Regions from separate parts of the Pasteurella oralis genome, predicted to be linked through region 1. Evidence: riboswitches for the same ligand, from Rfam matches in the RefSeq annotation. Region 1 holds a riboswitch; the other holds the start of a gene.

Region 1 (5,212 bases):
GAATTAATCGCCAAACTGACCGCACTTTCACAAGAACTCACTGAACTCAAAACTACACTAATAGAAAAAGAGAAAAATTTTGCTGAACAGCAACAAAATATTGAGCAAAGTAAGCAACAACTTAGCATAGAATTTCAAAATCTAGCCAATCGTATTTTAGAAGAAAAAAGTCGTCATTTTAGTCAAAGCAATCAGACCGCGTTAGATAGCCTACTTAAACCCTTCCGTGAGCAAATTGAAGGTTTTCAAAAACGTGTGAATGAAATCCATTCAGAATCAGTAAAAGGTAATGCCGGTTTAGAGGCAGAAATAAAAAAAGTATTGCAAATCGGGCTCACTATGTCGCAACAAGCCGATAATCTGACTTCTGCTTTAAAGGGTGAAAAGAAAACGCTAGGTAATTGGGGTGAAGTACAGCTGGAACGAGCGTTACAATTGGCAGGCTTAATAGAAGGACAACATTACACTGCACAAGCACATTTTAAAGATAATGAAGGTAAACATAATTACCCCGATTTTGTGTTAAATTTGCCTGACAATAAGCATTTAATCATTGATAGTAAAATGTCATTAGTTGCTTATGAAAATGCAGTGAATACGGAAGATGAAATAACTCGTCACAGTAAATTACGTGAACATATTAAAGCGATAAAAAATCATATCGATGACTTATCACGTAAAGATTATAGCAACTTAATTGGCATGCGCAGCCCAAATTTTGTTCTGATGTTTATTGCCCTTGAACCTGCTTATATCGAAGCAATGAAAATGGAGCCAAACTTATTTAATTATGGTTACGAGAAAAATGTTATTGTCGTTTCGCACACTACTTTAATGCCTATTTTACGCACAGTTGCAAACTTATGGCGAATCGAGCGAGGGAATAGTGAAGCTAAAGAAATTAGTGCTCGAGCAGGTGACATTTATAATCAAATTTGTTTAATTGCAGAACGTTTGAATAAGCTTGGTAACAGCATTTCTACAGCCAGTACACATTACAACAGCACAGTAACCGCGCTTATTGGACAGCAAGGCTTAGTTGGAAAAGTTGAACGTTTTAAAGCACTTTCTGCAAAAGCCAATAAAAATATGCCTACCGTAGAATTATTACATAATGATATCGAGAACGAACGGTTACAAATGGTAAAAGCAGAAGAAAATCAAACCGAAAGCCAAACGAGTTAATCTACTCAATAAAAAAACAGCAGTAAATATTAACTTGTTGCTGCTGTTTTTTAACTTTATTTGATTTGTAATTCCACATACTGCTGACGAATAATGTCCTTAAATCGCTCACTCGCCAACACCCAGTCGATAGGAACGAGAGACATCCAATTAAAAAAGCTCGCGAAAAATAATAGTCGCTTTTTATCATATGCAATTTTATTTCATAAAATGACTCTCTTTAACCCGATTTCTCGGTAAACATAATTACTGCCATACCTATTAAACAAAAAGCAACGCCTAACCAATCCTGCCAGCGTAAAGGTTGACCATCAACTAACCACAGCCAAATCAGTGCTACGCTAATATACACGCCACCATAAGCTGCATAAATTCGCCCACTTGCGGTAGGATGTAAGGTCAACAAATAAACAAATAATGTTAGGCTAAGCGCAGCTGGAATCAGTAGCCACGCGCTTTTTTCTTGACGTAGCCATAAATAAGGTAACCAACAGCCAATAATTTCAGCTAATGCAGTTAAAATAAATAAACCCAAAGTTTGTAGCATAAACTATCCTTAATCATTCACTAAAATAGAATACTCTGCTGAAGAAATCATCACAACTAAATTAAATAATGTGATATTGATCACAATTCTTTAATAAATTACTTCTCTTTTTAACTAACTTAGGTAGCCTTATTGCACTTTAGTCGGGGTGCTTTACAAAATAAGTAAAGCTGAGATGATACCCGTGAACCTGATACAGCTCGTACTGACGTAGGAAACTAATTATGCCAATACTTCCCCCTTTTCTTTTATCATTTTCTATTTTTCAATTATTTTTCTTGCAACGCTGAATGAATGGTTTAAACCATGAATGCCGTTGAAATTCGTAATTTAACTTTGCGTTATAATCAAGCGCCATTATTTGCTGATTTTTCTTTTTGCTTGCCCAAAGGAAAATGGATAAGCTTACTCGGTGCATCTGGTGTGGGAAAATCAACGTTATTACGTGCGATTGCAGGATTAGAAAACACTGCTAAAACGCAAGGCGAAATTCATTTCCCACAAGGGGGAAAAGTCAGCTACATGGCGCAACAAGATGCGCTCTACCCATGGCTATCTGTTTTAGATAATGTCCAACTCATTCATCATTTGAACAACACAAAAAATGCAGCGACAATCGCTAGAGCTAAACAATTGCTGACTGCAGTAAACATGGACAACCACCAACATAAAGCCTGTTATTACCTGTCTGGCGGGCAACGTCAACGCATTGCACTTGCTCGTACGTTAATGCAGGAAGCAGAAATCATTTTAATGGATGAACCTTTCTCGGCATTGGACGCCATCTCTCGCTTACAATTACAAAATCTCGCTCATACCTTATTGAAAGATAAAACCGTATTATTTATTACACATGATCCACAAGAAGCTATTCGTTTAAGCGATGAGATTTATATTTTGCAACATTATCCTGCCACGTTATCCACTAAAATTTCACCTATAGGCGATACACCACGAGAACTCGTGCAACACGATTTATGGCAATTACAACAATATCTACTTAACCAACTGATGCAGGGTGCAATTTGATGAAGGTGATCTCCCTAATTAAAGTCGCTTTTTTAGCTTTATTTTTACTCATTTGTTGGCAAAGTGCGGTCAGTTTTTTTGCTATTCCACATTATATGTTGCCGCCACCAACAGACATCTTAACGCAACTGACCAGTCGCTATGATTTACTCTGGCAGCATGCACAAGTCACCATGTTAGAAATCGGTTTAGGATTGAGTTTGGGTGTTATATTAGGCTTAATCTCCGCGCTATTACTCAGCCTATCTCCCCATTTATCCGCATTGTTATTGCCATTACTCGTTATTTCACAAGCTATTCCAGTATTCGCTATTGCACCCTTATTGGTGCTTTGGTTTGGCTACGGTCTTGCCTCCAAAATTGCTATGACTATCTTGATTATTTACTTCCCTGTCACCGCAGCCTGTTACGACGGACTACGCAATACACCAATGCAATGGCTCGAATTAGCTAAAACCATGAAAACTTCACCCATTGCAATGCTATTTAAAGTCCGCCTCCCCGCAGCCCTTCCCTCTTTTGCCTCTGGATTACGTATCGCAGTTTCTGTCGCCCCTATTGGCGCAATTGTAGGCGAGTGGGTCGGTTCTTCGCAGGGATTGGGTTATTTAATGTTACATGCAAATGCACGCATGCAAGTCGATTTAATGTTTTCAGCACTATTTATCTTGATGCTGATAAGTTTAACACTGTATTTCAGTGTGGATTATTTACTGAATAGATGGATCCCATGGATAAGATATTTGAAGTGATTTCACTTTTCTTTGTTTGGGCAAAGATAGATCAGCAAAAGGTAAATAAGCGCTTTTGAATAGCATTTTAACAACAGCTCACTGGGTAAACGAAGCAAATAAAAATTGCATAGATTGAGGGTCTTTATTTCATAGTATTGACCTAATGGAAAATTCAACGCTACAGAAGTAGCAAAACAAGAAACAGAATAAAGTGCTTTTAAAGTGCGGTCATTTTTTTAAAAATTTTAAAATCTCACCGCACTTTTATAACCAGCTAACTCAATGAAGCCTTTGTGTAAGCTGCCTGCTTGGAAAAGGCATTTTTAAGGAAATAACATTACGTAACGAAGTGAAAGTAACTTATTTATTGTTAAAAAATTCCTTTTTAATCAAGGATAAGCTACTTAGTCGGGGTATACCTTTCTTTTGCACAAGTAAAAGAAAGTAAAGATGAAACCTTACGTTAAAAATGATAGGAAACAACATGTCTACAACACAACAACTCATCAACAACGCAAACCAATATTGGCAAACATATATTCACCATCCCTTTGTACAACAACTTGCCAACGGCACATTGCCGAAAATCTGCTTTCAACACTATCTCAAACAAGATTATTTATTTCTGTTTCAATACAACCGAGCATTGTCACTGGGGATTTATAAAGCAGAAAATTTTGTCCAAATGAAAAACGCACATGATGCAATTGGCGCATTGTTGCACGAAATTCAGCTGCATATTCAATTTTGTGAAAGCTGGGGAATTGATGAAAAAACTTTATTGAGCACTAAAGAATCTGCTGCTTGTGTGGCATATACACGCTATGTGTTAGACATAGGCATGACAAACGGTTTAGCAGAACTTTACACAGCTATTGCGCCTTGCGCCATTGGTTATGCGGTGATAGCCAAACATATCGTGGAAAGTGATATTAGTCCTAAAAATAATCCATATCAAGCATGGATTGATGCTTATTCAGGTGAAGAATTTCAAACAGCTGCACAAAATACTACTAACCTATTAGACACACTGTGCGCAAATTTAACTGATACACAGATAAAGAAATTACAACATATTTTTAATACTGCCACCCGAATGGAATCTGCATTCTGGCAAATGGGCTTAGATTTAAGTTAAACAAAGTAGGAGAAAGATGATGCAAAAATTAGTTAAAAATACACTCACTCTGGCACTCGCAATGGGAGTCAGTTTTTCCGTATCGGCAAAAGAAAAATTGACGTTATTACTCGATTGGTTCGTCAATCCAGATCACGCAGCCATTATTGTGGCGCAACAAAAAGGCTATTTTGCACAAAATGACTTAGAGGTTGAAATTATTGAACCTGCCGACCCTTCTCTTCCCCCTAAACTGGTTGCCGCTGGTAAAGCAGATTTAGCCGTTGATTATCAACCACAACTGCAAATTCAAGTTGCCGAGGATTTGCCATTAACACGCGTTGGTACACTGGTTTCAACACCACTTAATAGCTTGATTGTATTAGAAAAAAGTAATATCAACAGTTTAGCTGATTTAAAAGGCAAAAAAATTGGTTATTCCGTGAGCGGTTTTGAAGATTCTTTGTTAACTGCAATGCTTAAATCGGCAGGATTAACTAATAAAGATGTAGAAATGATCAATGTGAATTGGTCGCTTTCTCCTTCTGTTATTAGTGGTCAGGTTGATGCAGTGATCGGAGGGTTCCGTAATGTAGAGCT
Region 2 (5,212 bases), on a different contig from region 1:
GATTATATGACGAAAATAATCCTGTGAGTAACTCTTCTTTTAGTAAAGATATCGATGAACGAACCCATCATTATTCAACGCAACTACAAGTCAGTAAAGCAGGAAATAGCGAAGATCAGGTACAAATTCCCGTTTATCAAGATATTACCCTCAATCATTTTAACATACCACCTGATGATTACATTGGATTAAGTACCCAATGGTTAAGTTTAAGAGGAATAGTTCCTAATAAACTTGCTTTTATTGTTGCTTCTGGAGATAGTATGCAGCCGACGATTCACAGCGGTGATCTTCTGCTAATTAATCGCGCGGTAATAACACCTAAAGATGGTGAAATTTATCTTATGCGTTTCGGCAAACAGCTATGGATAAAACGAATTCAAGGGCTACCAAATGGTATTCGATTAATTAGTGATAATCAGCTTATTTATCCACCGATTGAATTAGATATGGGAGAAGATAAAAATGTTGAAATTATTGGTCGAGTTGTGTTTATAGGTCATCATTTAATTTAATCGCTCAAAAAATAATTGATATTAGTTTAATTTTTATATTTCATTTATTACTTAGTTTAAATTTTATTCAGCCATATAAAAATAAGCTATTATTAAAATGTTTTTTATTATTTATCTACGAATAAAATCGGGTTAATTAAAAATGATCACTCCCTTAATTTATTTTTAATGATAGTATTATAATAAATACCAATTTGTATTTATTTTAATCTATAAAACCCTTCAGTAATAAAAAAATCTGCACTTCAATTGGATAATCAATCCCATCTTAAAGTGCAGATCTGCTATTAAATCTTATCGTTATTTAACTTAACGCCAAGATTTATATTGATTGATCAACCCATTAGTCGAACTATCATGGCTTTCAATTTTGCCATCACTAGCTAATTCTGGCAAAATGCGATTTGCCAATTGTTTGCCTAATTCAACTCCCCATTGATCGAAGCTATAAATATTAAAAATCACACCTTGTACAAAAATTTTATGCTCATACATTGCAATTAATGCGCCTAAGCTAAATGGTGTCATTTTTTGTACTAAAATAGAGTTAGTTGGTTTATTACCCGTAAAGACTTTGAATGGCACAATGTCTTTCACTTCATCTAGTGACTTACCTGCATTGATAAATTCAGCTTCAACCTCTTGCTTACTTTTACCAAAAGCCAGAGCTTCAGTTTGCGCAAAGAAATTTGATAATAATTTCTCATGATGATCAGCAAGTGGATTGTGTGTTTGCGCTGGCGCAATAAAGTCACAAGGGATTAGAGTCGTGCCTTGATGGATAAGTTGATAGAAAGCATGCTGACCATTAGTACCAGGTTCCCCCCAAATGATTGGTCCCGTTTGATAATTATTAATCTCCTTCCCATCACGATCAATGTATTTTCCATTTGATTCCATATTACCTTGTTGGAAATACGCCGCAAAACGATGTAAGTATTGATCATAAGGTAAGATAGCTTCTGTTTGCGCCCCTAAAAAATTCGTATTCCATAAGCCAACGAGCGCTAAAGTAGTTGGAATATTTTGTTCGATTGGCGCGGTACGGAAATGTTGATCCATCGCGTGCGCCCCTGCTAAAAGAGCTTCAAAATGCTCAAAACCAATTGATAATGCAATAGATAATCCAATCGCTGACCATAATGAATAACGACCACCAACCCAATCCCAGAATTCAAACATATTATGAGTATCAATACCAAATTCAGCTACAGCTTTAGCATTGGTTGAAAGGGCAGCAAAGTGTTTCGCTACATGCTGCTGTTCTTTAGCACTTGCTAAGAACCAATCACGCGCAGAAATCGCATTTGTCATAGTTTCTTGAGTGGTAAAAGTTTTCGAAGCCACCAAAAACAGGGTCGTTTCTGGATTCACTTTCTTCAACACTTCCGCGACATGTGTTCCATCAACATTCGATACAAAATGTAAATTCAAATGATTTTTATAAGGACGTAGTGCTTCAGTAACCATATAAGGCCCTAAGTCTGAACCACCAATACCAATATTAATCACATCAGTAATTGCTTTACCTGTATAACCTTTCCATTCACCTGAAATGACACGTTGACAAAACGCTTTCATTTTTGCTAATACCGCATTTACCTCTGGCATCACATCCTGCCCATCAACTAACACTGCTGTATTTGCTCGATTACGTAATGCCGTATGTAAGACAGCACGATCTTCGGTTCTATTGATTTTTTCACCTGTAAACATTGCTTCAATAGCATCAGATAATGCACATTCATTTGCTAATTGACGTAACAACGCTAATGTTTCTTTAGTCACATTATTTTTCGAAAAATCCACCAAAATCTCGTTATTAAACATCAATGAATAATCTGCAAAACGATCTTTTTCTTGAGCAAAAAGTTGCTGAATTGTCACCGCACTTTGTTGTTGGTTATGCTGTTCTAAGGCTTTCCATGCAGCAGTAGATGTTGGGTTAATGTTTTTCATAGCTTTTCCTTTTTTATGTCATATCAAATGAATGAAATAATATACTAAATTAGTTTTTTGGTTAAGAGGCAAAGGTTGAGTAAAAGCAAAGTTAAGTTTTATAAATCAATTAATTGTCTTATTTCTCTCCAAAGTCACAACTATTTTGTGATATAGCTCACATTTCTCAGTTTCTTTCTTGTTTTTTTTGTTTCTTTACTTTTATACTCTTGCCCACTTGTCGGAGTGCTTTCGAGCTGAGACCATATTGGGATCCGTCGAACCTGTTAGGTTAATACTTGCGTAGGGAACAAGTTAAAATTCATCAAAATTAGACCGCTCTTTAGTGATAAGGGAAACCTTATTTAACTAAAGCGATGAGTTCACCCCTCCCTCACTTCAACAAGCAATTTACTTTATTACACATTAAAAAGGTATATTTGCTTATGTCAAAACTTACAACTCGCCGTGAAAAACGTGCTTCAGCCCAAAGTTTCATTCAAACATTAAAAGGTTATCAGCATCCCAGCTCTTCGCGCATTTACCTGCAAGGCTCACGAGCTGATATCCAAGTACCTATGCGTGAAATTCATTTAAGTCCGACATTAGTTGGTGGTGATAAAGATAACCCGCAATATGAAGCTAATGAGTCCATTCCTATTTATGACACGTCAGGCATTTATGGCGATGAAAATCAACACATTGATGTTACTAAAGGTATCCCTGCTTATCGTGATGCTTGGATCTTAGAACGTAGTGACACTGAATACCTCACAGGATTAAGCTCAGAATATGCTAATCAACGCTTGCAAGATAACACATTAGATGAATTGCGTTTTCAGCTTAAACGTCAAGTCAAACAAGGCAAAATAGGAAAACGAGTAACGCAATTACACTATGCACGTCAAGGCATTATTACGCCAGAAATGGAATTTATCGCGCTTCGTGAAAATATGGGACGAGACAGAATTAAAAGCGGAATACTATTACAACAACATCAAGGACAGAATTTTGGTGCTCAAATTCCTCCCCATATTACACCTGAATTCGTACGCCAAGAAGTCGCCGCTGGTCGTGCCATTATTCCTTGTAACATCAATCACCCTGAATTAGAACCAATGATTATTGGACGTAATTTTTTAGTCAAAGTCAATGCTAATATTGGTAACTCTGCTGTGACCTCATCAATAGAGGAAGAAGTAGAAAAATTAGTATGGGCTATTCGTTGGGGAGCAGATACAGTAATGGATCTGTCTACTGGACGTCATATTCACGAAACACGCGAATGGATTATTCGTAATAGCCCTGTGCCAATTGGTACTGTCCCACTCTATCAAGCATTAGAAAAAGTCAGCGGTGTCGCTGAAAATCTTACTTGGGCAATCTTTAAAGACACGATTATCGAACAAGCCGAACAAGGAGTAGATTATTTTACAATTCATGCTGGCACCTTATTACGTTACATCCCAATGACAGCAAAACGCTTAACTGGCATTGTTTCTCGCGGTGGTTCAATTATGGCAAAATGGTGCCTAGCTCACCATTGCGAAAATTTCTTATATACTCATTTCCGTGAAATTTGTGAGATTTGTGCGCGCTATGATGTATCGTTATCTTTAGGTGATGGTTTACGTCCAGGATCAATTCAAGATGCCAATGATGAAGCCCAGTTTTCAGAGCTGTATACACTAGGTGAGCTCACTAAAATTGCTTGGGAATATGATGTCCAAGTGATGATAGAAGGTCCTGGACACATTCCAATGCACATGATTCAACGTAATGTTACTGAAGAACTCTCTCATTGTCACGAAGCGCCATTCTATACGTTAGGCCCTCTTACCACTGATATTGCCCCAGGTTATGATCATTTCACTTCTGGCATCGGAGCTGCCATGATTGGCTGGTTTGGTTGTGCGATGTTGTGTTATGTGACACCAAAAGAGCATTTAGGATTGCCTGACAAACACGATGTTAAACAAGGGTTAATTACTTATAAAATAGCCGCTCATGCAGCAGATTTAGCTAAAGGCCATCCTGCTGCTCAAATTCGCGATAATGCGATGTCAAAAGCCCGCTTTGAATTCCGTTGGGAAGATCAATTTAATCTTTCCCTTGATCCAGAAACTGCACGAACCTATCACGATGAAACCTTACCACAAGAATCGGGCAAAATAGCTCATTTCTGTTCTATGTGTGGTCCGAAATTCTGCTCGATGAAAATTTCACAAGAAGTGCGTGATTACGCAAAAGAGTTACAACAAATAGATGTTACTAATATAGACGAATCCCAAACTAAAGGTTTGCGTGAAATGGCAGAAAAATTCCGTGAAAAAGGCAGTGAAATTTATCATCAAAGCCAACATTTAACACAATAACTTTGTAAATTATTTAAATATTGAGCTTAATAAAAAGAAGACGCTAAATGATGCGTCCTCTCTTATGCAAAAGTGCGGTCACTTTTCGCCAAGTTTTATATCACTAAATCAGAGAATACAAAATGCCATTATCCGATCAAACATTTTTACGCTATAGCCGCCAGCTATTACTTGAAGAATGTGGGCTTGAAGGGCAAATACGTTTAGAAAAAAGTAGCATACTGATTGTTGGCTTAGGTGGATTAGGTTCTGTTGTAGCACAGTATTTAGTCGGTTCTGGTGTAGGAAAAGTCTATCTTGCCGATTTTGATACAGTTGATATTAGTAATCTTCCTCGCCAAATTTTATACAGTACAAAAGACATTAATCTTGCGAAAGTACAAG

The links. Region 1 has a riboswitch for thiamine pyrophosphate ahead of ACFSAV_RS09815 (ABC transporter ATP-binding protein). Riboswitches for the same ligand answer to the same signal wherever they lie in the genome.
Region 2: linked by a shared signal. The riboswitch ahead of thiC (phosphomethylpyrimidine synthase ThiC) and the one ahead of ACFSAV_RS09815 (ABC transporter ATP-binding protein) in region 1 are both predicted to bind thiamine pyrophosphate.

The regions. Positions count from the first base shown of each region.
Region 1 covers NZ_JBHUFP010000025.1:83,003-88,214, forward strand. The annotation lists gene ACFSAV_RS09805 (DNA recombination protein RmuC) at 1-1,185, shown strand, start outside; gene ACFSAV_RS09810 (YnfA family protein) at 1,406-1,732, opposite strand; TPP riboswitch at 1,867-1,966, shown strand; gene ACFSAV_RS09815 (ABC transporter ATP-binding protein) at 2,039-2,761, shown strand; gene ACFSAV_RS09820 (ABC transporter permease) at 2,761-3,513, shown strand; gene tenA (thiaminase II) at 3,980-4,633, shown strand; gene ACFSAV_RS09830 (ABC transporter substrate-binding protein) at 4,653-5,212, shown strand, end outside.
Region 2 covers NZ_JBHUFP010000007.1:37,904-43,115, reverse strand. The annotation lists gene ACFSAV_RS06270 (helix-turn-helix domain-containing protein) at 1-515, shown strand, start outside; gene pgi (glucose-6-phosphate isomerase) at 825-2,474, opposite strand; TPP riboswitch at 2,686-2,780, shown strand; gene thiC (phosphomethylpyrimidine synthase ThiC) at 2,900-4,828, shown strand; gene ACFSAV_RS06255 (HesA/MoeB/ThiF family protein) at 4,951-5,212, shown strand, end outside.